Regions from separate parts of the Actinoalloteichus fjordicus genome, predicted to be linked through region 1. Evidence: riboswitches for the same ligand, from Rfam matches in the RefSeq annotation. Region 1 holds a riboswitch; the other holds the start of a gene.
The links. Region 1 has a riboswitch for S-adenosylmethionine ahead of UA74_RS03550 (methionine ABC transporter ATP-binding protein). Riboswitches for the same ligand answer to the same signal wherever they lie in the genome.
Positions count from the first base shown of each region.

Region 2: it holds a riboswitch for S-adenosylmethionine, as region 1 does, so the genes downstream of both, thrC (threonine synthase) here and UA74_RS03550 (methionine ABC transporter ATP-binding protein) in region 1, are expected to answer to the same signal.

Region 1 is NZ_CP016076.1:746,766-751,760, forward strand. It holds gene UA74_RS03535 (SDR family NAD(P)-dependent oxidoreductase) at 1-642, opposite strand, end outside; gene UA74_RS03540 (sigma-70 family RNA polymerase sigma factor) at 860-1,795, opposite strand; gene UA74_RS03545 (NAD(P)/FAD-dependent oxidoreductase) at 1,795-2,997, opposite strand; SAM riboswitch class I at 3,371-3,462, shown strand; gene UA74_RS03550 (methionine ABC transporter ATP-binding protein) at 3,659-4,678, shown strand; gene UA74_RS03555 (methionine ABC transporter permease) at 4,675-4,995, shown strand, end outside.
Region 2 is NZ_CP016076.1:1,848,708-1,853,702, reverse strand. It holds gene holA (DNA polymerase III subunit delta) at 1-848, opposite strand, end outside; SAM riboswitch class I at 1,228-1,357, shown strand; gene thrC (threonine synthase) at 1,369-2,631, shown strand; gene UA74_RS08380 (ComEC/Rec2 family competence protein) at 3,968-4,995, opposite strand, start outside.

The sequences.
Region 1 (4,995 bases):
CGCGAGGACGGCATCGCCCGCCTGCGCGTTGCGCGGCGTGACGGCCCTGCGCCGGTAGTAGTAGGCCCCCGACTGCCAGTCCGTTCCGGGGACGCCTTCGGCAAGCCACACGATCTGATCCGCGCGTTGCTCGGGCGTGGGCAGCAGGGCGCGTCCGATCAGCGGCTTGGTGCTGAGCGATCGGACGAAGCGCATGACCGGGCTGGTGGTGTCGGCGGCGAAGTTCGTCTTGACGATGCCCGGATAGAACGAGGCCGCCGAGATGCCGTCGGCGTGGTAGCGATGCAGTTCCGTGGTGAACAGGATGTTCGCCGGTTTCGCCGCGCCGTAGGCGTGCACCGGGTCGTGATCGCGGTCGTGATCGAGATCGTCCAGGTGGATCTTCTTGACGAACCGCACCATGCTGGAGGTCTGTAACACCGACGCGCGTTCGGAGATCAGCGTGTCCAGCAGCCGCCGCGTGAGCAGGAACGGCGCGAGATGGTCGACCTGGAACGTCTTCTCGAAGCCGTCCACGGTCTTCTTCCGTGTGCCGACCACTCCGCCCGCGTTGTTGGCCAGCACGTCGATCTTCGGGTATGCGGTACGAAGTTGACCCGCGAGGTGCTCGAGGTCGATGAAGTCTGCGACGTAGCTGTCCACCTCGATGCGCCGGCGACGGCGCGGGTCTTCTCGGCCGAGCGCCCCACGACCACGACGGTGTGTCCGTGAGCGTCCGCCCCGAGACCGTGCAGATCATCGCCCGCTCAACGGGCGGCTGCCCCGCGATGCTGCGTTGTCGGGCGGTCGCGCGGTCCGGTCACCATTTCGGGCCCGGACCGTCTCCCACCCTCTCGTGAAGCCTGCGAGCCGAGGACCGTCACCACTTCTCGATAAGGGGGTCGTCGTGTTCGCGCCGATCCCATTGTTCAATGAAGCGGCCGAGGCGGGCCGGGCCCCCCACACTGCGAACGGCCGAGATCTTGTCGTCACGAATCTCCAGGACCACCACCGCCAGAACCCGGTCCCCGAGCGTGGCGATCATTGCGGGAGAGCCGTTGACCACGGCGGCGTGGATCGCTGGAGAGCCGCCTACCAACTTCCGCTTCGCCGCAGTCGGCTTGAAACCGGCTCGCACGATCGCAGCAATACGCTCGGGATCTGCGTACCGCACCAGCTTCATGGTCCAGTTGGCGCCGTCGGCGATCGCGGTCGCATCCTCGGTCAGCAACGCCACCAATTGTTCGGTACGGCCCGAGGAAGCGGCGTTGACGAACGCCTCGACGATACGGCGCGCGGCTGCGCTGTCGACTTCACTGATGTTGCGCTCGGCGGTCACATGACGCCGGGCCCGGTGGGCGTGTTGCTGGCTCGCGGACTCGGTGATGTCGAGGATCGCGGCGATCTCGGCGTGGGGGAAAGAGAAGGCCTCGCGCAGAACATAGACGGCTCGCTCGATCGGCGGGAGGCGTTCCAGGAGCAGCAGGACCGCCATTGTCACCGATTCTCGCTGCTCGACGGTGTCCGCCGGGCCGAGCATCGGATCACCATCGAGGAGCGGTTCCGGCAGCCAGTCGCCGACCGCCCGTTCATGGCGCATCTTCGCCGAACGGAGTCGGTCGATGGACAGGTTGGTGACCACCTTCGTCAGCCACGCCTCGGGTACCTCGATGTGTGCCCGATCTGCGGTCTGCCAGCGCAGGAACGCGTCCTGCACGGTGTCCTCGGCATCGGCGGCCGAGCCGAGCAGCCGGTACGCGAGTGAGGCCAACCGATCCCGGTTGGCCTCGAAACACTCCACGGTGGCAGCGTCCATCAGCGCGACTCTAGGTGCCGAACGCGCTCACTGGAGCGATCGGACACGATGCTCAGATGACGTTTCCGGGTCGGCAGCCCGTAGGTCGGGCGGCGCACGCTCCACAGGACACCTCGGAGCACGCCGGACTTGAAGGTCCCGGTCGGACGGCCGCGCAGGGACCAGGTCCTCGACTGTGCCTCGCCGTCGACGATCTGAAGGATCGCGTCCTTCTGTCCCAGGCTGAGGCAGTTTCCGAGGTAGGTCAACGGAACCTTCGAGATCACGCGACCGGTCAGGTCTCCGATTATCGCGGCCGTCGCCTGCCTGGCGGTGAGTCCCGCCGAAGCGCAGGACATCGGCAACGGCCGACCGTTCTCGCCGATGGCATAGACGCTGTCACCTACGGCGTAGACCTCTGGGTGTGAGACCGACCGCATCATGCGGTCGACGGCGATCCGACCGTCGGCTGCGACGTCGAGACCGCTGGCGGCGGCGATGGGGTGGACGGCGAAACCGGCTGCCCACACGATCGCGTCGGCAGCGAAGGTGGTGCCGTCCTCGGCGACGGCCCTCGTCGCCTCGACGTGGTCGATGGTGGTGTGCTCGTGAACTGTGATGTTGAACCGGTCGAAGACCCGCAGCAGGTGACGGCGAGCCTTCGGGCTCAGCCAGGCCCCCAGTTCCCCGCTGGTGGTGAGGGTGACCCGGAGTCCGGGTCGTGACTCGGCGATCTCGGTGGCCGCCTCGATCGCGGTCAGGTTGCCGCCCACGACCAGCACCGTCCCCTGCCCATCCAGCTCATCCAGTCGCTGACGCAGCCGCAGCGTCGGCTGTCGCTCGGCGATGTGGAAGGCGTGCTCGGTGACGCCAGAGACGCCGTGGTCGGCCGCGGTGCTGCCGAGCGCGTAGAGGAGGGTGTCGTATTCGAGCGTGCTGGTGCCCTCATCGTCGGTCACGGTGACCACCCGGCGCTCGACGTCGACGGCGGCGACGCGCGCCACTCGGAGCCGGATGCCCGTGTTCGCGAACATCGTCGCCAGTTCGTAGCGGCGTAGGTCCTGGCCTGCGGCGAGCTGGTGCAGGCGCATCCGCTCGACGAAGTCGGATTCGGCGTTGACGGCGGTGATCTCGACGTCGTCGGGATGGAGATGGCGGGCCAGGCATCCGGCGGCGAAGACTCCGGCGTATCCGGCCCCGAGGACGATGATGCGATGCCGCATTTCTCTGCTCCTGTCTCGTGCGTTCGCACCTTGAACGAGGTGGCATGCAGGTTCCTGACAGGGCTTCACTGTGACGTGAGTCACTGCAAGTGATCGTGTGGTCGGTGCTGATGCGGTTCGATCAGCGGTCGACGCGGCCTCGGTGCCGGTTGGCCTGTCCGGCGTGACTGGGGCCGCACGCCGAGTGCAATCGATGCTCGCCGCGATCTGTCGCCGGGCCTGCGGTGTTCTTCGCCACGCAGGCGCGGCCCGCCATCGTGCCTGGACATCGCGCCGCAGCGCTGCGGTCGTTGGTCGAAACGGGTGTCGATGCGCAGGTGTGGCCGGAATCTACTTGCGCGGGAACTGGCTCGTCGGTTTTACTCAAGAGGACCGACCATCCTGAGCGGCTGAGAGACCTGGCTCGAAGACGCCGCAGCAACCACCCACCCGTTGGGCAGGTGCTAACGCCAGGACCGATGGAGTCGTAGTGTTAGTTCAGTTCATGCTCACGCGCCGACGTGTGGTCGACCAGTGTCGTCGAACCGCTTCCGGCTGTCGGGTTTACCTCGTCTCATCGCGAGTCTGACCCCCGGTAGTCATCGCCCCTTTCTTTCACCGCCCCGTCGTCGGGGCGGTCTCAGCGTGCCGCCTGCGAGCGGCCCGGCGTCGTGGAGCAGAGATGATCACTGTCGAGAAGCTGACCAAGACCTTCCCCGGTAAGAAGGGCGTCGTGCACGCCCTGGACGGGGTGACGCTGTCCGTTCCGGAGAGCACCGTCTGCGGCGTCGTCGGCCCCAGCGGCGCGGGAAAGTCCACGCTGGCTCGCTGCATCGCGCTGCTGGAGCAGCCCGACAGCGGCTCGATCACCGTGGAGGGCACCGACCTGGTGTCGCTGCGGGGCCGTGACCTGCGGGCCGCCCGCCGTCGCATCGGCGTGGTGCCGCAGGGCGACTCGCTGCTGCGGCAGCGCACTGCCGCTGGCAACGTGGCTCTTCCGCTCGAGAGCGCGGGTGTGAGCCCCGCCGCTCGGCGGTCCAGGGTCGTCGAGCTGTTGGATCTGGTCGGCCTGACCGACAAGGCGGGCAGCTATCCGGACCAGCTCTCCGGCGGCCAGCGCCAGCGGGTGGCGGTGGCCAGGGCGCTGGCGGCCCGGCCGTCCGTGCTGCTCGCCGACGAGCCGACCTCCGCGCTGGACCCGGAGACCACGGGATCGGTGCTGACGGTGCTCGATCGCGTGCGTGCCGAACTCGGCGTGACCGTGCTCGTGGTCACCCATGACATGGCCGTCGTCCGCCGGATCTGCGACGACGTCGCGGTGCTGGACGACGGGCAGATCGTGGAGCACGGCAAGGTGCTCGACCTGCTGACCGTTCCCGGCAGCCGGATCACCTCCTCGCTGCTTCCCGAGATCGACCAGGCGTCGAGCCTGCGGGGGCCTGCTGCCAGGGCCGACGTCGTCGCCGAGGTGGTGCTCGTCGGGTTCGCCGCCGTCGGGGCGCTGCTGCCGGAGGCGGCCAACCGGTTCGGCGTGGACCTGTCGATCCTCGGCGGCGGACTCACGCGGCTCGGCGACACCCCGGTGGCGCGGTTCCGCATCGGTCTGACCGGCGACCGGTCCGAGGCCGCGCTGGCCTGGCTCGCCGACCACGAGGCGACGGTCCGTCGCACCCCACAAGAGATTCCAGGAGTAGCCGCGTGAGAGAACCGACCCCGTGGGATCGGGTCTTCGACCTGGTGTCAGCCGCCACCGGAGACACGATCTACATGGTCGGCATCGCCACCGTCCTCGCCGCCCTCGGCGGCATCCCGCTCGGGGTGCTGCTGCACATCACCTCGCCGACGGGCCTGAGCCCCCGGCCGGTGCTGCATCGGGTGCTGGGCGTGGTGGTGGACATCGGCCGTTCGCTGCCCTTCGTGGTGCTGCTGGTCCTGCTGGGGTCGGTGACTCGCGCGCTGGTCGGGACGACGATCGGACCGACGGCGGTGATCGTCCCGCTCACGGTGGGTGCCATCCCG
Region 2 (4,995 bases), 1.1 Mb from region 1:
TCCCAACCGCGAACCTGGGTACGCACCTTCTTGATCTTCCACGGCGGCATGCCCAACTCCCCCGCGAGCTGGAACGGGTCGCCGTTGCGCGCCCCGCGCACCAACGCGATGCTGCGCACGGCGTCGGCCAGGGCGTCGGCGACGAGTACGGCGGGCACGCCGAGCTGGAGTGCCCACCGCAGCGCTTCGAGCGCACCGGCTCGATCGCCGGTCACGGCCTTCTCCGCGACCGCGAACCCGGTCACCTCGGCCCGGCCCCGGTGGTAGCGGCGCACCGTCGCCTCGTCGATCGGCCCCTCGGTGTCGGCGACGAGCTGAGTGGCGGCGGCGGCGAGTTCTCGCAGGTCCGACCCCACCGTCTCGACCAAGGCGGTGACCCCGCCGGGATCGATCCGTCCGCCCACCTGGCGAACCTCGTTGCGAACGAAGTTCTCCCGCTCAGCGGCTCTGGTGATCTTCCCGCACTCCCGGACGTCCGCGCCCGCCTTGCGGAGGGTGGCGGGAAGCTGCTTCGCGAGTTTGGCCCGACCACCGCCGGAATGGACCACGACCAGCACGATCCCGTCGTCGGGCTGCGGCCGATAGGAGACGAGCGCTTCTGCGAGTTCCTGTCCGGCATCCTGCGCGGCGTCCACGACGACGACCCGCCCTTCCCCGAACAGCGACGGGCTCACCAGCTCGGTGAACCGGGGGAGGGTCAGTTCGCCGGCCTTGACCCGCACCGTCTCGGTCATCGGGTCGACCTGTCGCGCCGCCTCCGACGCCGCCCGCACCGCACGCTCGACGAGCAGCTCCTCCTCACCGAGGACGAGCTGAACCGGAGCAGGTGGGGCGACTCGCGTGTTCACCCGCTCATCCTGGCACGGGTCCCCGACCGACCTCCGTGGAGTCGAGTCCGGCAGCCGGCGACCGGCCAGCCGCGACCTCGGTGTCGGAGCGGGTCCGCAGACCCCGGCGGGGCGGCGCGGTCCTCCGGGGTCGGGAAGGACCTCGTCGCAGTACAGCCGAGGTACGGACGTGGCATGTCCGACGTCGGCGCCGCGCTGTGCTCGCCGCTCGGGTCTGCCCTGGTCGGCAGCCGGGATTGCACCTGGTCAGTCGGACCGCCCGCTCGTCGGCCCGGCTCGACGTCCCCCAGGGCACCTCCGAGGCTCGGCGGTCCCACACCTCGGACAGAGGGTGGTTTCGACCCGTTTCGATGCCCTAGGGTTGGTGACACAACTGAACACTTCATCCAGAGGGGTAGAGGGTCCGGCCCTGCGAAACCCCGGCAACCGGCGTCGACAGCCCGGCCGCGTCCAGCGGCATTCGACGATCACGGTGCCAATTCCGGCCCGCGCTGCGGGAAAGATGAGGAGAGGCCTCGCGATGACGACGACCCTGCGCACGCCCACGAACGCCACGCTGGACCTTGGTCCCGCCGCCGCCCTGTCCTGTCGGGAATGCGGGAATCGAACTCCGCTGGCCGCCGAGTTCGCCTGCGCCGAGTGTTTCGGGCCGCTGGAGGTGGCCTACGAGTTCGGCAGGATTCGCCGGGAGGACATCGAGGCCGGGCCTCGATCGATCTGGCGGTATCGCGGGCTTCTCCCGGTGCCCGCCGACGTCGACGACCACGCCAACACCCAGCCAGGCCTCACCCGACTGGTTCGCGCCGATCGCCTCGCCGCCGAACTGGGGTTGAAGAACCTGTGGGTCAAGGACGACACCGGCAACCCCACCCATTCGTTCAAGGACCGCGTGGTCGCCGTGGCACTGGCCGCCGCCCGTGAATTGGGCTTCCAGGTCTTGGCCTGCCCCTCCACCGGCAATCTCGCCAACGCCGTCGCCGCCGCGGCGGCCAGGGCGGGCTGGCGGTCCATCGTGCTGATCCCCTCCTCCCTGGAGCGGGCGAAAGTGCTGACGACCGCCGTCTACGACGGCGCGCTCATCGCCGTGGACGGCAACTACGACGACGTGAATCGACTCGCCACCGAGCTGGCCGCCGAACACGAGGACTGGGCGTTCGTCAACGTCAACGTGCGGCCCTATTACGCCGAGGGCTCGAAGACACTCGCCTTCGAGGTCGCCGAACAACTCGGCTGGCGGCTGCCAGAACAGATCGTCGTGCCGATCGCCTCCGGGGCCCAGCTCACGAAGGTCGACAAGGGCTTCCAGGAGCTGGGGACGCTCGGATTGGTGGAGCCCACGCCCTACCGCGTCTTCGGTGCCCAGGCGACCGGCTGCTCGCCGGTGTCGGCCGCGTTCCGAGCGGGCAGCGACGTGGTGCAACCGGTGCGTCCGGACACGATCGCTCGCTCGCTGGCGATCGGCGCGCCCGCCGACGGGCCCTACGTGCTGGACGCCGTACGGCGGACGGGCGGAGCGATCGAGGACGTCAGCGACGACGAGGTGGTGGCGGGCATCCGCCTGTTGGCCCGGACCGAGGGGATCTTCACCGAGACCGCAGGCGGGGTCACCGTGGCCACGACGAAGAAGCTCATCGAGGCGGGCAAGCTTGATCCGGAGGCCGAGACCGTACTGCTGATCACCGGCGACGGGCTCAAGACGCTCGATGCCATTCAGGACCATGTCGGTCCCAAGGCCACGGTGCCGCCCTCCTCGAAGGCAGTGCACGAGGCACTCGGGTACTGACGACCGGAAGCCTGTGCCGAAGCCGGACAGTCGCGCCGTCGGAGTGCAGACAGTCGTCTCCCCTCCGACGGCGCGCTAACGGCGAGGCCTGTTCCCGCCGTTCCGCCGAAGTCCTCCGGCTGGAGTGTCTTCAGTCGGGGCACCTCACGGCAGTTCGGCGCGGTGCGTCTAAGGCGGTGCCGTCCAGTCGGTCCTCTCTGGGCTTGGCGAGCAGACCCTGCACGTGGGGCCGGGCGCATTCGGCCAGGGCGGATTCGGCGGGACGAATCGGCCGGGCGCAGTCATGGAATACGTGCCGGGTCGACGCCACAGGCGAAGTCGGCGGCGAATACCGGTCCTCCGTCTCCGCTGCGATCGGGATTCGCGGGCGCGGTCGCTCGGTCCGGTCCGGAGCAGGACCGCAGTTCAGCTCCATCAGGCGCCGCTGAACTACCGGCGCCGCCCCGCTACGCCGGGGCAGGCGGCTGCCGTCGGTCGCCGCGTCTCTCCGTGGCGCGGCGATGGACGTCGGCTGCCGAATGACGGCCCGGGACGAGAAACCGCGTCTGTGTGAGCGGCGTCTGCATCTGCGGCGCCCGTGTGTGCGGCGGCAACGCCCACTCGGTGAGTGGCAGCCACGTATGCGGCGACGCCAAGCCGTCACACCCCCGGCCCAGCGGCATCGGACGTGATCGACGACCCGGTCAGGTGAACCGGACAGCGGTACCCCAGCACCGGGTAGCGCCGGCTGGCAACGGCGCGCGGCAGGCGGCATCGCCCGTCCATGACGTGGCCGACTCCGGCGCCGCGCTGAGATGCAGGCTCACATCGACCGGCCTCGTGCCGCACGGAAATGCGGCGGCGGCCGAGACCGAGACCGCCGGGGTTGTCTCCCTCCCTCCCCCTCCCCCTCCCCACCCGCCCGCCTCCACCTCCGCCCTTCCCGTTGGTTCTGCGCCGTGGCGGTTCGTTCCACCCGCCTGCCGCGTCGGCAGGCAAGACTCACCCGGCGCGCCCGCCGGGTGGCAGGTTCTGCCGTGGCATCGGCACCCGCCGGATGGCGGGACCGCCCAACTCGGCATGGGCGGCCATCCGATGTACGGCCCGTCGAGTGTCAGTACCCGAAGCCCGGCGCCCGCCGGCGGCGCCACGTCATGTCCGGGGACGACCCGAGTCGGTGCCCACGACGTCAGGGCAGGCCCAGTCGTTGTCGTCCTGTTCTCCGGCGGCGCCTGCCTTCCAGCCACCCGCCGAGCGACGCGGCGTCCCTTCTCTCACGCAGGTGGGCAGGGCAGACTGCCTCGGAGCAGCCTGCAGAGGATGCACGCTGCCGGGTCCGGCCCGAGCCGGGCACAAGCTACGGAGTGCTCTCCACCGCTCTCCTGACGACGGCCTGGTCACCGTCTCGAACCACCACGGCCACGTCACCGCCGCGATCGGTGCGCAACACCACGGCCCCTAGAGCCGACAGCTCCTCGACCACCGTGGCGCTCGGATGCCCGTAACGGTTGTCACCTCCCACGCTGATCAGAGCTGTCCGGGGCCGGACCGCCGCGAGAAACCTCGGTGAGGTGTAGCGCGAACCGTGGTGCGGCACCTTGAGGATCTCAGCGCCGACATCTGCCCCCGACCGCAACAGCTCGGACTGTCCGGCGAGTTCGATGTCGCCGGTCAACAGCACCCGGCCCGCCGGCGTGGTCGCCCGAAGCACCAGCGAGTTGTCGTTCACCTCCGTTCCCGATTCCGCGTCGACCCTCGATGAGGGGTCCACCGGCCCCAGCACCTCCAGGAGGAGATCGCTCCACGCCAGTCGACGCCCGGCCTGCAGCTCGACCACCGGTACGTCGGCCGCTGCCGCTGATTCCCGGACCCTGGTGTGCGCCCAGTCGGGAACGCGTACCGGGCCGAGAGCGATCGCCCCGACCTCCCGGCCGGTCAACGCAGAGGTGAGTCCCCCGACGTGATCGGCGTGAAGATGGCTCAGGACGATCAAGGCGATCGACCGCACCCCCAGATCGCGGAGGCAGGCGTGCACCGCCCCGGTGTCCGGTCCGACGTCCACCAGGACCACGCGACCCGGCTCTCCGGTGGCCAGCACGACCGCGTCGCCCTGCGCGACGTCACACGCCACCACCGCCCAGTCCTTCGGCGGCCAGCCCGGCGAGACAAGCCTGGCAGGCAACAGGAACAGGACCGTCACCAACAGCATCGCCACCAGGAGGACACGGACCCGCCGGAAGCGCACGATCAGCACCAGGATCAGCGCCAGCACCGTGAGCAGCACCCCGCCCGTCACGCCTGAAGGCCAGTCGATCCGGGCTGCCGGGACGGCAGCGGCGTGCCTCCCGACCAGGATCAGCCACCACACCTCCGGCCCCGCCAGAT